DNA from 3 places in the Pseudoalteromonas sp. MB41 genome. Region 1 is predicted to be linked to each of the others. Evidence: predicted binding sites of a transcription regulator. Region 1 holds the regulator's gene; each other region holds the start of a gene.

Region 1 (2,270 bases):
ATTACGCTCAAGTTGAAGCACTAGCACTAGAGCACAAACCAAAAATGATCATTGCGGGTTTCTCTGCATACTCAGGTATCGTTGATTGGGCTAAGTTCCGTGAAATCGCTGATAAAGTGGATGCGTACTTATTCGTAGATATGGCACACGTTGCAGGTCTTATTGCGGCTGGCGTATACCCAAGCCCAATCCCTCACGCGCATGTTGTTACAACAACAACTCATAAAACATTAGCGGGTCCTCGTGGCGGTCTAATTGTTTCTGCGTGTGGTGATGAAGAGATCTATAAAAAGCTTAACAGCGCCGTATTCCCGGGTGGCCAAGGTGGTCCTTTATGTCACATCATCGCTGCTAAAGCGGTTGCGTTTAAAGAAGCATTACAGCCTGAATTCAAAACATACCAAGCGCAAGTGGTTAAAAACGCACAAGCAATGGTTGAAGTGTTACAAGAGCGTGGCTATAAAGTTGTTTCTGGTAAAACAGACAACCACTTATTCCTTCTAGACCTAATTGATAAAGATATCACAGGTAAAGATGCTGACGCTGCCCTTGGTAATGCAAACATCACAGTAAACAAAAACTCAGTACCAAATGACCCACGTTCACCGTTTGTAACGTCGGGTCTTCGTATTGGTTCTCCGGCAATTACGCGCCGTGGTTTCAAAGAAGCTGAGTCTAAAGAACTTGCTGGCTGGATCTGTGACGTACTAGACAACATCAACGATGCATCAGTACAAGCAGAAGTAAAAGAGAAAGTTAAAGCAATCTGTAAAAAACTACCTGTTTACGCTTAATTGCTGGTTAAACCGTAATTAAGATAACAATAGTGTTGTTTTTTGCTATTATAAAGGCCGCTTACTAAGCGGTCTTTTTTTGTTTTTTATAAACGGAAGTTTAACCTTATGCATTGCCCTTTTTGCACAGCAAAAGATACTAAAGTAATCGATTCACGACTTGTTGGCGGTGGTCACCAAGTTAGACGCCGTCGCGAATGCAACGAATGTCACGAGCGTTTTACCACCTTTGAAGGTGCTGAACTTGTTATGCCAAGGGTGATAAAGCAAGACGGTAGTCGAGAACCTTTTAACGAAGACAAATTATTAAATGGTCTGCACCGCGCATTAGAAAAACGCCCAGTGAGTACAGAGCAAATCGAAGAAGTCGTTAACGTGATTAAATCACAGCTACGTGCCACCGGAGAGCGTGAAATCTCAAGCCATTTAATCGGCGAGTGTATTATGGAATCGCTCAAAAAGCTTGATAAAGTAGCTTATGTTAGGTTTGCCTCAGTATATCGCTCATTTGAAGATATTCGTGAGTTTGGCGAAGAAATTGCCCGTTTAGGTGATTAAGCATGTCGTTCACTGAACTTGATAGCATTTATATGGCACGCGCTATTGAGCTTGCCAAACAGGGCCGTTTTACCACGACGCCAAACCCTAATGTGGGTTGTGTACTTGTTAAAGACGGCCATATAGTTGGTGAGGGTTTTCATCAACTTGCCGGGCAGGGTCATGCCGAGGTGAATGCACTGGCCGTTGCTGGCGATAATGCCAAAGGGGCAACAGCCTATGTGACGCTTGAACCTTGCAGTCATTATGGTCGTACTCCGCCCTGTGCTGAAGGCCTAAAAGCGGCTGGTGTAAGTAAAGTGATTGCTGCAATGGTAGACCCAAATCCAGCAGTCAGTGGCCGTGGCTTACAAATATTGGCTGATGCAGGTATTGACGTTGCCTCTGGGTTACTTGAGCAACAGGCGCGCGATTTAAACAAAGGCTTTTTGAAGCGAATGGAAACAGGGTTGCCTTTTGTTACCTGTAAAATGGCCTGTAGTTTAGATGGAAAAACGGCACTTAATAACGGTCAAAGTAAATGGATCACGGGTCCGCAAGCACGCCAAGACGTTCAAGCATTTCGCGCACAAAGCTGCGCAATTTTGAGTGGTGCAGATACTGTTATCAGTGATAACGCCAAATTAAATGTGCGTACTGAAGAGCTGCCATTTGCAATGCCAACATCATTGCCGATACGTCAGCCAACACGTGTGATTATCGATTCGCAAAACAGACTCACCCCAGATCTCGCTTTATTTAGTATTGAGAGTCCGGTGATTATTTTCACAACACAGCTTGATAATCAGCAGCAATGGCCACATTTTGTAAAACACGAAGTGGTGGCAGCTAACAAGAATAAAGTTGATTTATCGGCCGTTTTAGCACGGTTAGCCGAATTACAATTTAATCATATTTGGCTTGAAGCAGGAGCAACCC
Region 2 (2,270 bases), on a different contig from region 1:
AACTCATTCCAATTACAGACCACATAATAGCTTCTAGCGGTAACCGCCTTCTGCGAACAGTGGCAACTCCCGCATGTTCAAATGCTTGTTCAAGAATATCAGGGTCAAGAACCTGCTTAAGTTTGTCGAGTGTATGTACATCATCTAAAAAGGAGGACATATCATCGAAGTGTTGAATTAGAGACATAAAAAAATCCGATACTATTTCTAATATCGGATTGTGAAGCTATGAAAAGATCAGTCAAGTGATCATAAAAATATGCTTAACTGATCTGCATTAAGCTTAAGCTGGCTTTTTTCGTTATTAACTAAGGGGATGTTTTAACGTTATGACAAACCTTATTTATGACTTAGGTCTAAATACTTGAACCACAGATTCATCACATTCTAAGTAAGGCCCTTCAAGTAAATCAATACAATAAGGCACCGCAGGAAATACGGCATCAAGACATTGACGAATCGCTTTGGGTTTGCCCGGTAAGTTAATAATTAATGAGCGGTCTCTTATCCCCGCTGTTTGTCGAGAGAGTATAGCCGTTGGCACGTATTTTAAGCTTTCAGTACGCATTAACTCACCAAATCCTGGCATCATTTTGTCACACACCGCTTCTGTGGCTTCGGGGGTTATGTCTCGTTTGGCGGGACCCGTTCCACCTGTGGTAATGATTAAAGCGCATTGTTCTTGATCGGCAAGCTCGCATAATGCCGCTTCAATTAAATGTTGCTCGTCTTCGACTAATCGATAGCATGCCTGCCATGGCGAACTTAAATAGTCATTTAATGTATCGGTGATAGCGGGTCCCGATAAGTCATCGTACTGGCCTCGGCTTGCGCGATCACTAACAGTCAAAATTCCAATTTTCGCAGTCATTTTCATCTCTTTACAATTCATTTATTCGCACTCTAGCAAAGTGATGGGTAAAGGTAACTCCTCCAAAGTAGGTAGAGGTGTTTGGGGGGCGCTCCGTTTCGCTGCATTTTATTTTTGACAGGAGGGGGTTTTGATTGGCTACCCATTTTGTTCTTTTGGCAGAACTAAGCTGCTTTGATCTAGATCAAGTTTCAAACTGGCTTAAAACGGTGTTGATACTATATATTGATCATATTGAAATTTAAAACACAATATGTAGTGGTTTATGTTTAATGTATTAGAACCCCAAGTGTGCTTTCAAGAAGTCCCCGGACACATTGCGTTAGGCTTTGTGTGCACGGGGTGCCCCTTGCGCTGTCCTGGGTGTCATAGCGTTGATACATGGGATCCAAAGCATGGTGAGCGGTTAACATCGCAACGCTTTCTAGGGTTACTTGAGCGCTATAAGCACTTGATAACTTGTGTGGTGTTTTTTGGCGGAGAATGGCAGGAAGGTGATTTAGTTTATTTTTTAAAGTTAGCAACGCAGCAAGGCTTAGCAACGTGTTTGTATACCGGGCTTGAGGATGTGTCGGAGCAATTAAAAGCACAGCTGACTTATGTAAAAACGGGCCGTTATGTCGCTGAATTAGGTGGCCTGGCGAGCCATTTAACTAATCAACGATTTATTGAAATTGCTTCGGGTAAGGTACTTAACTCATTATTTTTAAAAGGATAACAAAAATGTCTATGCTGAATTGTGAACAATTAAAAGAAAAAATGCGTTTCATCGAAAACTATACACAGGCCAAGAATGCGGCCGATGGTTCTAAAGTGGATGCGAATGCAAATGTGACATTAAAAAATATAGCGACGCTAGAATCAGAAATAATGAAAGACTTTTTCATTCACGTTAATCGCACTCAGGTTAGTAATAAAATAACCGCGCTTTTCGGCGAGTCATTGGGCAAAGAGTACCTTCGACAAATTGAGAATCATGAAATTTATGTGCATGATGAAACGAGTTTAAAGCCTTACTGTACTTCTATCACCATGTATCCATTTTTATTGGATGGGCTAACCAAATTAGGGGGAGAGTCTAAGGCACCCAAGCATTTAGAATCGTTCTGCGGCAGTTTTGTGAATCTTGTTTTTGCAATTAGCGCGCAGTTTGCAGGGGCTGTCGCGACGGTCGAATTTTTAATGTATTTTGATTACTTTGCGCGTAAGGATTACGGCGATGATTATTTAGTTACTCACTATAAACAGATAGAAAATCACTTACAGCACGTCGTGTACGCTTTAAATCAACCCGCTGCTGCACGAGGTTATCAAAGCGTATTTTGGAATATCTCGTTGTACGATAGTGCATACTTTGAGGCTATGTTTGGTCATTTTGTGTTTCCTGATATGACGGCTC
Region 3 (2,270 bases), on a different contig from region 1:
CGTGCCAGACCCTGCTTCTATCATTCGTGCGGTCGCTGAGCTTGCAAAACCTGGCGCCGATGTGTTCTTTTCGACATTAAATAAAACACCTAAAGCGTATTTATACGCCATTGTGGGTGCTGAAAAGTTATTAAAAATGGTGCCCGAAGGCACGCACGACCATAAAAAGTTTATAAAACCCGCCCAATTAATTGCATGGGCAGAAGATGCAGGCTTAAAAGTAAGAGCAAGCACAGGCCTCAGCTATAATCCGTTTTCTAAGCAATACAGTTTAAATGATGATGTGAGTGTTAATTACATTCTTCATTTTGAGAAACTTGCCTAATGGCTGGTTGTAATCCTGATATCGCTTTTGATGCCTTTATTTTTGATTTAGATGGCACATTACTCGATACTGCGGATGACCTTGGCGGCGCATTAAATCGCGTATTAGCAGATGCGAATATCGCGCCTGTTGATAAAAGCATTTATCGCCCAGCAGCGTCAAATGGGGCCAATGCATTATTAGAGGTCGGCTTTGGTGATAAATGGCCCGACGTTGAACAATTAGCATTAAGGCAGCAACTGCTCGACTATTATGCAGAAGACATTGCGATTCATAGCAAGTGCTTTAATGGCATAGAGCAACTTCTCGCCTCACTTGAGCAAAACAGCATTAAATGGGGGATCATGACCAATAAGCCCGGCTTTTTAACCGAGCCATTGGTGCAAGCTATCCCAAGCCTTGCTAATGCCATGGCTGTCGTGAGTGGTGATACCTTAGCAGTTGCTAAACCATCGCCAGAGCCACTTATTCATACTGCAAACATGCTCGATGTTGATCCAACGCGTTGCTTATACATAGGTGATGCCGAACGCGACATACAAGCAGCAAAAGCTGCCAATATGTACAGTGCAACTGCACTTTGGGGTTATATACCAAGTGTGGATACCGCACTGAGCTGGGGCGCAGATTTTAACTGGCAAACTCCAACTGATGGATTTATCCATATATAGTGTTAGTTTTAAGTTAAAACACCATATATTGTGATTGGGTTGAGTTTTAAGCAAACTTTGTTGATAAAAAAAACAGTCAGAAATTATTTTTAAAAACGATAATTTTTGTAGATCTTGAGTTGATTTTTACAAATTTCATCATCAATGAATGATCAAAGGTTAATGCTTACTAACACAATTCGTTTATCCAATAGTTATCCACAAAATGGGGCATTTCTATCCCTTGCAAATGATCGCAGACCACACTATCTTGTGATCTGCGTTTTAAAGAACACCAGATATTGTGGCTAAATGTTATTCAATTGACTCATGCTGGTGCTAATAATAATTATAATTAAGAATACCTTTGTCACTAAAAATATAATTTCCCAAGGAATACAGGCAAAACTATGAACCAACAGCTATCTGTAAGCAAACGTGACGGCCGTAAAGAGTCACTTGATCTAGATAAGATCCATCGCGTCATCGCTTGGGCCGCCGAAGGTCTAAATAATGTGTCTGTGTCACAAGTTGAATTGAAATCACATATTCAATTTTACGATGGCATTCGTACTGACGACATTCACGAAACTATCATTAAAGCAGCAGCCGATCAGATCTCTAAAGATACCCCTGATTATCAATACCTTGCTGCTCGTTTAGCTGTATTCCATTTACGTAAGAAAGCGTATGGTCAATTTGAGCCGCCGCGTTTATACGACCACATTACAAAACTGGTTGAAGACAAACGTTATGATCAACACTTACTCGTTGATTACACTGAGCAAGAAATTGACGAGTTAGATGCGTATATTGATCATAACCGTGATCTAAACTTCAGCTATGCCGCTGTAAAGCAGCTTGAAGGGAAATACCTAGTACAGAACCGTGTAACGGGTGAAATTTACGAAAGCGCGCAGTTTTTATATATCTTAGTGGCAGCGAGCTTATTCTCTGACTACCCTCGAGAAACACGCCTTGATTACATCAAGCGCTTTTATGACGCGGTTTCGACATTCAAAATTTCATTGCCGACTCCTATTATGGCTGGTGTGCGTACACCTACGCGTCAATTTAGTTCATGTGTACTGATTGAGTGTGGTGATAGCCTTGATTCAATTAATGCGACATCATCTGCGATTGTAAAATACGTATCACAACGTGCAGGTATTGGTATTAATGCGGGCCGTATTCGTGCTTTAGGTAGCCCAATCCGTAACGGTGAAGCATACCATACTGGGTGTATTCCATTTTATAAACACTTCCAAACGGCGGTTAAGAGCTGTTCTCAAGGC

What was found. The regulator NrdR, encoded in region 1, represses ribonucleotide reductase genes. The targets are predictions, from matches to a motif close to AAACACNANATNTNGTGTTT.
Region 2: nrdG (anaerobic ribonucleoside-triphosphate reductase activating protein) is a predicted target of NrdR. The motif match lies at 1,116-1,135, and genes of this name have one in related genera.
Region 3: nrdA (class 1a ribonucleoside-diphosphate reductase subunit alpha) is a predicted target of NrdR. The motif match lies at 1,266-1,285, and genes of this name have one in related genera.

What each region holds. Positions count from the first base shown of each region.
Region 1 covers NZ_JAJJZF010000003.1:240,406-242,675, forward strand. Annotated here, with positions in the region: gene glyA (serine hydroxymethyltransferase) at 1-794, shown strand, start outside; gene nrdR (transcriptional regulator NrdR) at 903-1,352, shown strand; gene ribD (bifunctional diaminohydroxyphosphoribosylaminopyrimidine deaminase/5-amino-6-(5-phosphoribosylamino)uracil reductase RibD) at 1,355-2,270, shown strand, end outside.
Region 2 covers NZ_JAJJZF010000043.1:20-2,289, forward strand. Annotated here, with positions in the region: partial or broken gene LPA49_RS21475 (transposase domain-containing protein) at 1-187, opposite strand, end outside; gene mog (molybdopterin adenylyltransferase) at 344-871, opposite strand; gene nrdG (anaerobic ribonucleoside-triphosphate reductase activating protein) at 1,137-1,589, shown strand; gene nrdD (anaerobic ribonucleoside-triphosphate reductase) at 1,595-2,270, shown strand, end outside.
Region 3 covers NZ_JAJJZF010000002.1:202,669-204,938, forward strand. Annotated here, with positions in the region: gene ubiG (bifunctional 2-polyprenyl-6-hydroxyphenol methylase/3-demethylubiquinol 3-O-methyltransferase UbiG) at 1-325, shown strand, start outside; gene LPA49_RS04550 (HAD family hydrolase) at 325-996, shown strand; gene nrdA (class 1a ribonucleoside-diphosphate reductase subunit alpha) at 1,386-2,270, shown strand, end outside.